2 regions of the Lysinibacillus sp. NPDC096212 genome follow, and region 1 is predicted to be linked to the other one. Evidence: riboswitches for the same ligand, from Rfam matches in the RefSeq annotation. Region 1 holds a riboswitch; the other holds the start of a gene.
What was found. A riboswitch is a leader RNA that binds a small molecule or an ion and turns the genes downstream of it on or off. The one in region 1 is predicted to bind S-adenosylmethionine.
Positions count from the first base shown of each region.

Region 2: another riboswitch for S-adenosylmethionine. It lies ahead of metK (methionine adenosyltransferase); the one in region 1 lies ahead of metA (homoserine O-acetyltransferase MetA).

Region 1 covers NZ_JBIWFQ010000047.1:15,449-19,891, forward strand. The annotation lists gene ACIQ7T_RS26755 (endospore germination permease) at 96-1,838, shown strand; gene metA (homoserine O-acetyltransferase MetA) at 1,914-2,849, opposite strand; SAM riboswitch class I at 3,000-3,110, opposite strand; gene ACIQ7T_RS26765 (YfzA family protein) at 3,267-3,566, opposite strand; gene ACIQ7T_RS26770 (nucleotide excision repair endonuclease) at 4,124-4,443, shown strand, end outside.
Region 2 covers NZ_JBIWFQ010000002.1:28,416-32,858, forward strand. The annotation lists gene pckA (phosphoenolpyruvate carboxykinase (ATP)) at 1-784, opposite strand, end outside; SAM riboswitch class I at 1,551-1,670, shown strand; gene metK (methionine adenosyltransferase) at 2,065-3,261, shown strand; gene ACIQ7T_RS01915 (gamma carbonic anhydrase) at 3,420-3,938, opposite strand; gene ACIQ7T_RS01920 (alpha/beta hydrolase) at 4,075-4,443, shown strand, end outside.

The sequences.
Region 1 (4,443 bases):
AAAATTCCAAGCCCATTTCACCAATTAAAGATTTAATTGTCTCCTTGATAAAATAATAAGGAACTTTATGTTAAGAGAAAAGGGGTAGCGTTCATATGGAAAAAGAAATAATTAGCTCAAGACAATTTATGATCATTACCCTTCTCTCTTCAATTGGGACAGCTATTTTAATTAGCCCTGCTAGTGTAACAAGTGAAGCGAAACAAGATGCCTGGATTGCAGCGATTATTAGTGTCGTTCTAAGTTTACTCTTAATAAAGCTTTTCGTTACTGTAGGAAAACGGACACCTACCCTTACATTTGTAGAGGCTAATGAAAAGATATTAGGTCGTTTTTTCGGAAAAATAACTTCGATTGGCTTTATTATTCTATCCTTTCTTTCTGCTGGTGAATTATTATATTTCATTGGCATTTTCATGAAAACAGAAATTATGCCAGAAACACCTATGATGGCCTTTGCTTTTCTGTTCAGTATTATCATTATTTATGCAGCATTTCTAGGAATTGAAGTTTTTGCCCGTTCTGCAGAAATACTATTCGCAATGTTTATTTTAATTTTTATTTTTTTTGTAGTTTGTATTTCACCATCCGTCCATATGGAAAATCTACAGCCAATAATGGAAGTACCAGCAAAATCATTATTCTTTAGTATTATTCGATTAATGAGTATTTTTTCATTGCCACTTGTCATATTGTTAATGATTTTTCCTTCTTCTGTTAACGTCCATGAATCAGCCCAAAAAGGTTTTTACATTGGCACAATTCTTGGAGGGATTGTCTTAATTGCTATCATCACACTGGCTATCCTTGTCCTAGGTCCAACAAATACTGCTTCTAGGACATTTCCTAGCTATTCATTAGCCCAAAGAATTTCAATCGGGAATTTTTTGCAGCGTATTGAAGTTATTATGGCAGCAATGTGGATAATATCAATTTATATTAAAACTTTTATGTTTTTTTACGCTGGGGTCATCGGCATCGCACAAATATGTAAAATTAACAATCATCGACCGCTCATTTTTCCATTCGGAATGATTATCCTTGGACTTTCACAAATTGTTCATCCTAGTATCATTCATTCAGAAATTTACAATAAAGAAACCTGGCCTATTTTTTCCTTTATTTTCGCTATCTTATTACCATTAGTTTTACTACTTGTCGCGAAGATTCGCAAAATCAACGGTAATAATACAAAAAGTAATTGTAGTACACAGAATGAAAATGGTAGTAATAACGGTAATGCTACTCAAGGTGCAGGTAATACTAATAACGATAATTCTTCACAGAGTGATAGCAGTAGCAATGCTGGAAATGCTACTCAAGGTGAAAGTAGTAGTAATAACGGTAATTCTACTCAGAGTGATAGTAGCAGTAATGGCGGAAATGCTACTCAAGGTGAAAGTAGTAGTAATAACGGTAATTCTACTCAAAATGATAGTAGCAACAATGGCGGAAACTCTTTACAGAGTGAAAGTAATAGTAATGACGAAAACTCTACTCAGGGTAATAGTAGCAACAATGGCGGGAATTCTTCTCAAAGTGGAAGTAGCAGTAATGGTGGAAATGCTACACAAAGTGAAAGTAGCAATAATGCCGGAAATACTACTCAAAATGAAAGTAGTAGTAATAACGATAATTCTACTCAAAGTGATAGTAGTAGCAATGCCGGTAATACTACTCAAAATGAATGTAGTAATAATAACGATAATTCTACTCAAAGTGCAAGTAACAGCGAAAATCCTTCGCAGAGTGATAGTAGCAACAATACTACACAGAATGATAGCGATACCGGCAATACTCCAAGCAGTGATAGAAATAAAAATTCATCAGAAAATTAACAGCATAATGGCGTGAAAAAATGATGACCCTGAAATATCAAAGTCATCATTTTTCTTTATTGTAATTGAGCGGTTTTAAATATGATATTCAATCTGATCGACAAAATCCCATTCGTATGGTGTTTCTTGGTAAACATAGTAGTTCAACCAATTCGAGAATAATAAATGTGTATGGGCACGCCACGTATTAATCGGTTCATTTCCTGGATCATCATTTGGGAAGTAATTCACGGGTACCTCAATATCTAATCCTTTCGCAACATCACGACTATATTCATCCGCTAAGGTTGTCGCATCATATTCAAGATGGCCAGTAATCATAATGTTTTTATTATCCTTAGATTGCACAATGAAAACACCAGCATCTTCAGAATAAGATAGTAATCGTAAATTGGGATGGCTAAGTACTTCATCAATTGATACAGATGTATAACGTGAATGTGGTGCAGTAAATGAATCACTAAAGCCACGTACTAAATCCACTGTTAAATCCGTAATAACATGCGAATATACACCTGAGCATTTAGCAGGCAGCCCAATTTTACCAATACCGTAATGATGGTATAACGCTGCCTGTGCACCCCAACATATATGTAAAACCGATGTTACGTTTGTCTTGGACCAATCCATAATTTCAGAAATTTCCTGCCAGTAGTTCACTTCTTCAAATTCCATTTTCTCTACTGGTGCACCCGTAATAATCATGCCATCATAGCGACGATGACGAATTTGATTGAAAGTCGTGTAAAATAATTGCAAATGTGATTTACTAACATTTTTCGATTCATGTGTAGCAGTATTTAAAAATGTAATATTCACCTGTAACGGTGTATTACCTAATAAACGTAGTAACTGCAGCTCTGTTTTTTCTTTTTCCGGCATTAAATTAAAAATTAAGATATTTAATGGACGAATTTGTTGAGTTTTCGCTCTGTCCTCTTCCATTACGAAGATTTTTTCCTCACGTAAATGTTCTCCAGCTGGTAAGTTTTTCGGAATATTAATTGGCATCTTGCATTCCCCTCTCTAGTTAAAATCAATTGGGCCTTAGTCTCCATGCACAGGCCCTGTTCAAAACTCATTAAGTCTTCTTTTTCGATGAAATTAAAAAATCCTCCTCATTCCATTTGAGATAGAATGAGAAGGATTTTTCCACGTTCACTCTTATCTCTCAAAGGACAAATCCTTTGCTGGAATTAGCACCTTTCTAACTTTCGTTAGAGGTTGCTGAAGCGTCATCGGGCCAAATCCCTCAACTTCTCATGATAAGATTATTTAATTAAAAAGAATTGTAACATGAACAATTAAGAATATCAATAATACATAGAATATTTTGTTATTAATCATGCATGTCATTATGTTTTTAGGGAAATTATAGTTTAGTTATTTATCTTTACACCCTAGTGATACTTTTGCTATAGTCTTTACTTATGTAGACCTTGGTGAAAAAACACTTTTTATCGCCTCTATTATTCCAAACACAAGAAAGATGCCAAAAAAGATAGTAAGTAAATTGAAATTTGGTGTTTCATAAAAAGTAAACCACTCTTTGAAAATTGAAGATTCCGTAATTCTTCCAATAAACGTTCCGCCAATATCTCTATAATTAGGTATCCATCCTGTTGCTTCACACGTAATAAAGATTATCTGTGACAATAAAAATACACCAATAGAAGACACCCAAGTTTTTTTCAAAAATGGAATTGGATTTTTTTGTTTATTAGCCAAGTTATATCCCCCCTCTAATTGTTATACGTAAAATTCAGGAATAAATTTCAAAATTAAACATATATTCTCTTTTTTAGATAATCCTATCAATTATATTTGTCGATGAACGGCTTAATCATGTATTTGTAACTATTGATACTTGCTTGAGTCGTATTGTTGAATTTTCTGTCTGCAATAAAATCATCATAAGCAAACTTTAACAGCATAAAAAAATACACCTCTCCTCATCTAAATTAATAGACAATAAGAAGTGTATTATTAATAACAAATAAACTTTAATCTACCCAACATCTTATCATGTACTTCAAACCCTTGGTACGACTGGGTTTCTAAAACAATCCCTCAATTTCTCATGATGAGATTATTTAATTAAAAAGAATTGTAACATGAACAATTAAGAATATCAATAGTACATAGAATATTTTGTTATTAACCATGCATGTCATTATGTAATTTGTTTAACACTAATCTTGAATGTTTACATTCATTATTTGATGGTAAACATGCTGTACTTATGTTAACATATACCTTTAGTAACAGAGAGGAACGTGAATACTTTGATTAAAATTGAATTTCCAAAACCAGATTTAGTAATTCGCCAACGCGAACAAGATTTAAAGCCAGGTGATGTACCAATCACACCGTACCATGGTTTTATTGATTTCCATAAAATCACACGTGAAAACGGTGGTATTTTCTTATTCTACAATGAAGAGAACGAACTATTATTTGTCGGTAAAGCACGTAAAATTCGTCAACGTATTAAAAAGCATTTCGAGGACAATGTGTCACCGATGAAAAATCACCGTAATGAAATTTTCAAAATTGAAGTGTATGAAGTGGAAGATCCAATGGAACGTGAAATTTACGAAACATA
Region 2 (4,443 bases), on a different contig from region 1:
CGTTATCAGACCAACCATGTTCATCGTCACCGATAAGCTTACGATCAGGATCAGCTGATAAAGTTGTTTTACCAGTACCAGATAAACCGAAGAATAATGCAACATCACCAGCTTCACCAACGTTTGCTGAGCAATGCATTGAAAGGATGCCTTGTTGTGGTAACAAGTAGTTCATAATACCAAAAATAGATTTTTTGATTTCACCAGCGTATTCAGTACCACCGATTAGGATAATTTTCTTTTCAAGTGATACAATGATGAATGTTTCAGAAGCAGTGCCATCAATAGCAGGATCTGCTTTAAAGTTAGGAGCTGAAATAACTGTGAAGTCAGCAACATGAGAAGCTAATTCTTCTTTAGTTGGACGGATAAATAATTGATGGGCGAAAAGATTGTGCCAAGCATATTCATTGATTACTTGGATGCTTAATTGCGAATCTTTGTCAGCACCAGCAAAGCCTTTGAATACGAATAATTCGTCACGTTCTTTTAAATATTTTACTACTTTTACATATAAGTTATCGAACACTTCAGAAGAAATTGGTCGGTTAACTTTTCCCCAGTCAATTTTATCTTTTGTGCTATCTTCTTCTACCGTATATTTATCTTTAGGTGAACGACCAGTGTATTTGCCAGTTTCTGCACGAACTGCGCCATCTACTGTTAACATAGCTTCACCACGAGAAGTAGCCTTTTCAGCTAATTGTGGTACTGAAAGTTGAACATTAATGTTACCGCCGCTTAATAATTCCTTCAGTTCGTTTGCAATTTCTACTGAATTCATCGATTAAATACCATCCTTTTTTATAGTATTCCCTAGAGTTTGAGGGAGATTTTCTTAATTTCAAAAATAGTATAACACAATTGCTTAAATAATCTATACTAATTCAGAAATTATTTTTCAGATTTTATTACTTTTCAAGAAAACGACAAAAAGTAAATTGATTTGTTTTGATAATGCTTTTTACCCTATTTATAATAAGTGATCACACATTCACTTTCGACACAGCAAAAATTGTGTTTGGAAGCTTTGGGCTAACATGGGGTTCGCACAGGATGTGAAGTTTTAGCTTGCTTTTTATTAGTTGGAGCTTGTCTTCGACTGAAAAGGGGCTACAATCATATTCATCCACCACATGTTCTGTAGCTAACGCTTTGCTTTTGCTACAAAATGTGCTGTAAAGGGTTACACATATGTTAACACATGATGTAAGGTGGAGAGTAGGGATTATTTTGTTTTAAATTACAGTATAATCCAAATTTGTTTCTATATAAATCCGATACTTTCTTTATAAGAATACAATCAATTATGTCTTGGCATAATTGTAACTGTCGCTTTACTTTCGCTACAGATAAACAATGCGTCCGGAATCTGCTTTGTGCTTGGGCCTGACAATGTTTTTTGCGCGAAAGCGTAGCGTCAGCAAAGGGTTTTAGTCTGTGCGAAAGCGAAGCGACAGCAACAGCACGATGTTGGACACCCGCTGAAAGAAGTTAAAAATATTTGACAATGTTCGACCTTTTACGTATTATGAGATATTGAACGGATACTCTTATCCCGAGCTGGTGGAGGGTCAGGCCCTGTGAAACCCGGCAACCTGCATGAACTATTTCACGACATGCGCTGGTGCCAATCTGATGCAAGGGGAAACTCCCTTGAACGATAAGAGTGAAAGGTCCGAAGTCATTATTCCTTTCCTCATGTTAAGTAAGCGTGAGAAAAGGATTTTTTTATTGTTAAAAACGAATTAAAGGTAAGTATACAGTCCTTTCCTTATTATAATGACGGATCTTTCAAAAATCCTCGTGTTAAAAGAAGCAGCTGTTTATTTGTGCGGAAGCGTAGTGACAGCAACAACTGTTTTACTGTGCGAAAGTGCAACGACAGCAACAAATGTTTACTGTGCGAAAGTGCAACGACAGCAACAAATGTTTAATGTGCGAAAGTGCAACGACAGCAACAATGGCTTGAGAGTTCAATCCTTAGGGGCGAACTTGACATGGGTAATGAGTACCGTATTAATTCGCAAATATTATTTGTAAAAGTAATAGGAGGAAAATCAAATGACAAACCGTCGACTGTTTACATCAGAAAGTGTAACAGAAGGACATCCAGACAAAATTTGTGACCAAATCTCGGATGCCATTTTAGATGCTATTTTAGCAGAAGATCCAAACGCGCGTGTAGCGTGTGAAACAACAGTAACAACAGGCTTAGCATTAGTAGCTGGAGAAATTACTACTTCTACTTATGTAGATATTAAAGGTATCGTTCGTGATACTGTAGCAGAAATCGGTTATACACGTGGGAAATACGGCTTTGATGCTGAAAACCTAGCAGTTCTTGTTGCTATTGGCGAGCAATCACCTGATATTGCTCAAGGTGTTGACCAAGCATTAGAGGCGCGTGAAGGCTCTATGACAGACGCTGACATTGAAGCAATTGGCGCAGGTGACCAAGGTTTAATGTTCGGTTATGCATGTAACGAAACGCCAGAGCTTATGCCATTACCAATTAGTTTAGCGCATAAATTAGCTCGTCGTTTAACGGAAGTACGTAAATCTGGTGAACTAGCATATTTACGTCCAGATGGAAAAACGCAAGTAACGGTTGAATATGATGAAAACAATGTACCAGTACGCGTTGATACGATTGTAATTTCAACACAGCATGATGAAGAAGCTACACTTGAGCAAATTCAAGCAGACTTAAAAGAATTCGTTATTGCTCCAGTTGTTCCAAGTGAATTACTAGATGCCGATACTAAATATTTCATCAACCCAACTGGCCGATTCGTAATTGGTGGTCCTAAAGGGGATGCTGGTCTAACTGGACGTAAAATCATCGTTGATACATACGGTGGCTATGCACGTCATGGTGGAGGTGCTTTCTCAGGTAAGGACGCAACTAAGGTAGACCGTTCAGCAGCATATGCAGCACGCTATGTGGCGAAAAATATCGTAGCTGCTGGTTTAGCTGATCGAGCTGAAGTACAACTAGCTTATGCGATTGGTGTTGCTCAACCTGTATCTATTGCTGTTGATACATTTGGAACAGGAAAAGTTACGGAAAGTGAAATTGTAAAATGGGTACGCGAGCTATTCGATCTACGCCCAGCGGGGATTATTAAAATGCTAAACCTTCGTCGTCCTATTTATAAGCAAACTGCCGCATATGGCCACTTCGGTCGTACAGATTTAAATGTACCTTGGGAACAAACAGACAAAGCTGACGCATTAAAAGAAAAAGCAGGTTTATAAACTATTCAGCTAAAGCAATGAAGTAGCTGGGGAAATATTTTAAAATACTATTACAGAAAGGGGCTTAACATTAATTTAGCCCCTTTCGCTGTTTTTTAACGAAAAAAATAAGCTCCTATATTGCTCGGTTGCCCAAGCAATCGTGGAGCTGCTTTACATTAATTTTTTGGTTGAAGAGATTTATAGTATTGACCCTTTTCTACATATTCACGTATGATGCGTTCCATATCTTCTTTATCTTCATCGTTTAATTCTCTTACAACCTTTGCAGGACGGCCTAGTGCTAAACTATTTGGAGGAATGACTTTGCCTGGAGGTACTAGACTACCCGCCCCAATGAATGCACCCTCTCCAATCTCCGCTCCGTCTAATACTATAGAGCCCATACCTATTAAGGCTTTTTTTCGAATCGTACAACTATGTAAAGTTACTTGATGTCCAACTGTTACTTCATCTTCAATAATTAGTGGATATTTGGGGCTTTGATGTAAGCAACAGAGGTCTTGAATACTAACTCTTTTTCCTATAATTGTTGGTGATACATCTCCTCGAATAACTGTGTTAAACCAAATTGTTGTTTCAGCACCTATTGTAACGTCGCCGGTAACGGTTGCATAATCAGCAATAAAAACAGAAGGGTCAATATTGGGTTTTTTACCTTTAAATGGATAGATCATGAGGATCGCCTCTTTTCTTTCTTTGATGTAATATTATCGTATCAAATACGCAACTTGATGGAAATATAAAATTAAAATGATCAAGATATTACGATATAATCATTGTGTAATTATTTTTTTAGGAGGACTATGTGAAATGTGGAAATGGGAAGCTGATGGACAAGCAAAGGCTGTGGTTGCTATTCTTCATGGTGCATATGAAAATCACCGTTGGTATGCATGGCTTATAGAAAAACTTAGATTGGAAGGCTTCCACATAGTCATGGGGGATTTACCTAATCATGGAGTAAATGTAGGATATTCAAGTGTTCACGATGAAGATTTTAAAGAATACAACAAATATACAAGGCATTTAATCGAGAATGCTTTTTCGTATAATTTACCTGTCTTTTTAATAGGACATGGACTTGGTGCGACTCTATTACTACATACCATGCAAAAAAGAAAATATGAATGTGCAGGAATTATTTTAACTTCACCTTGGCTTCATTTAAATCTATTGCCA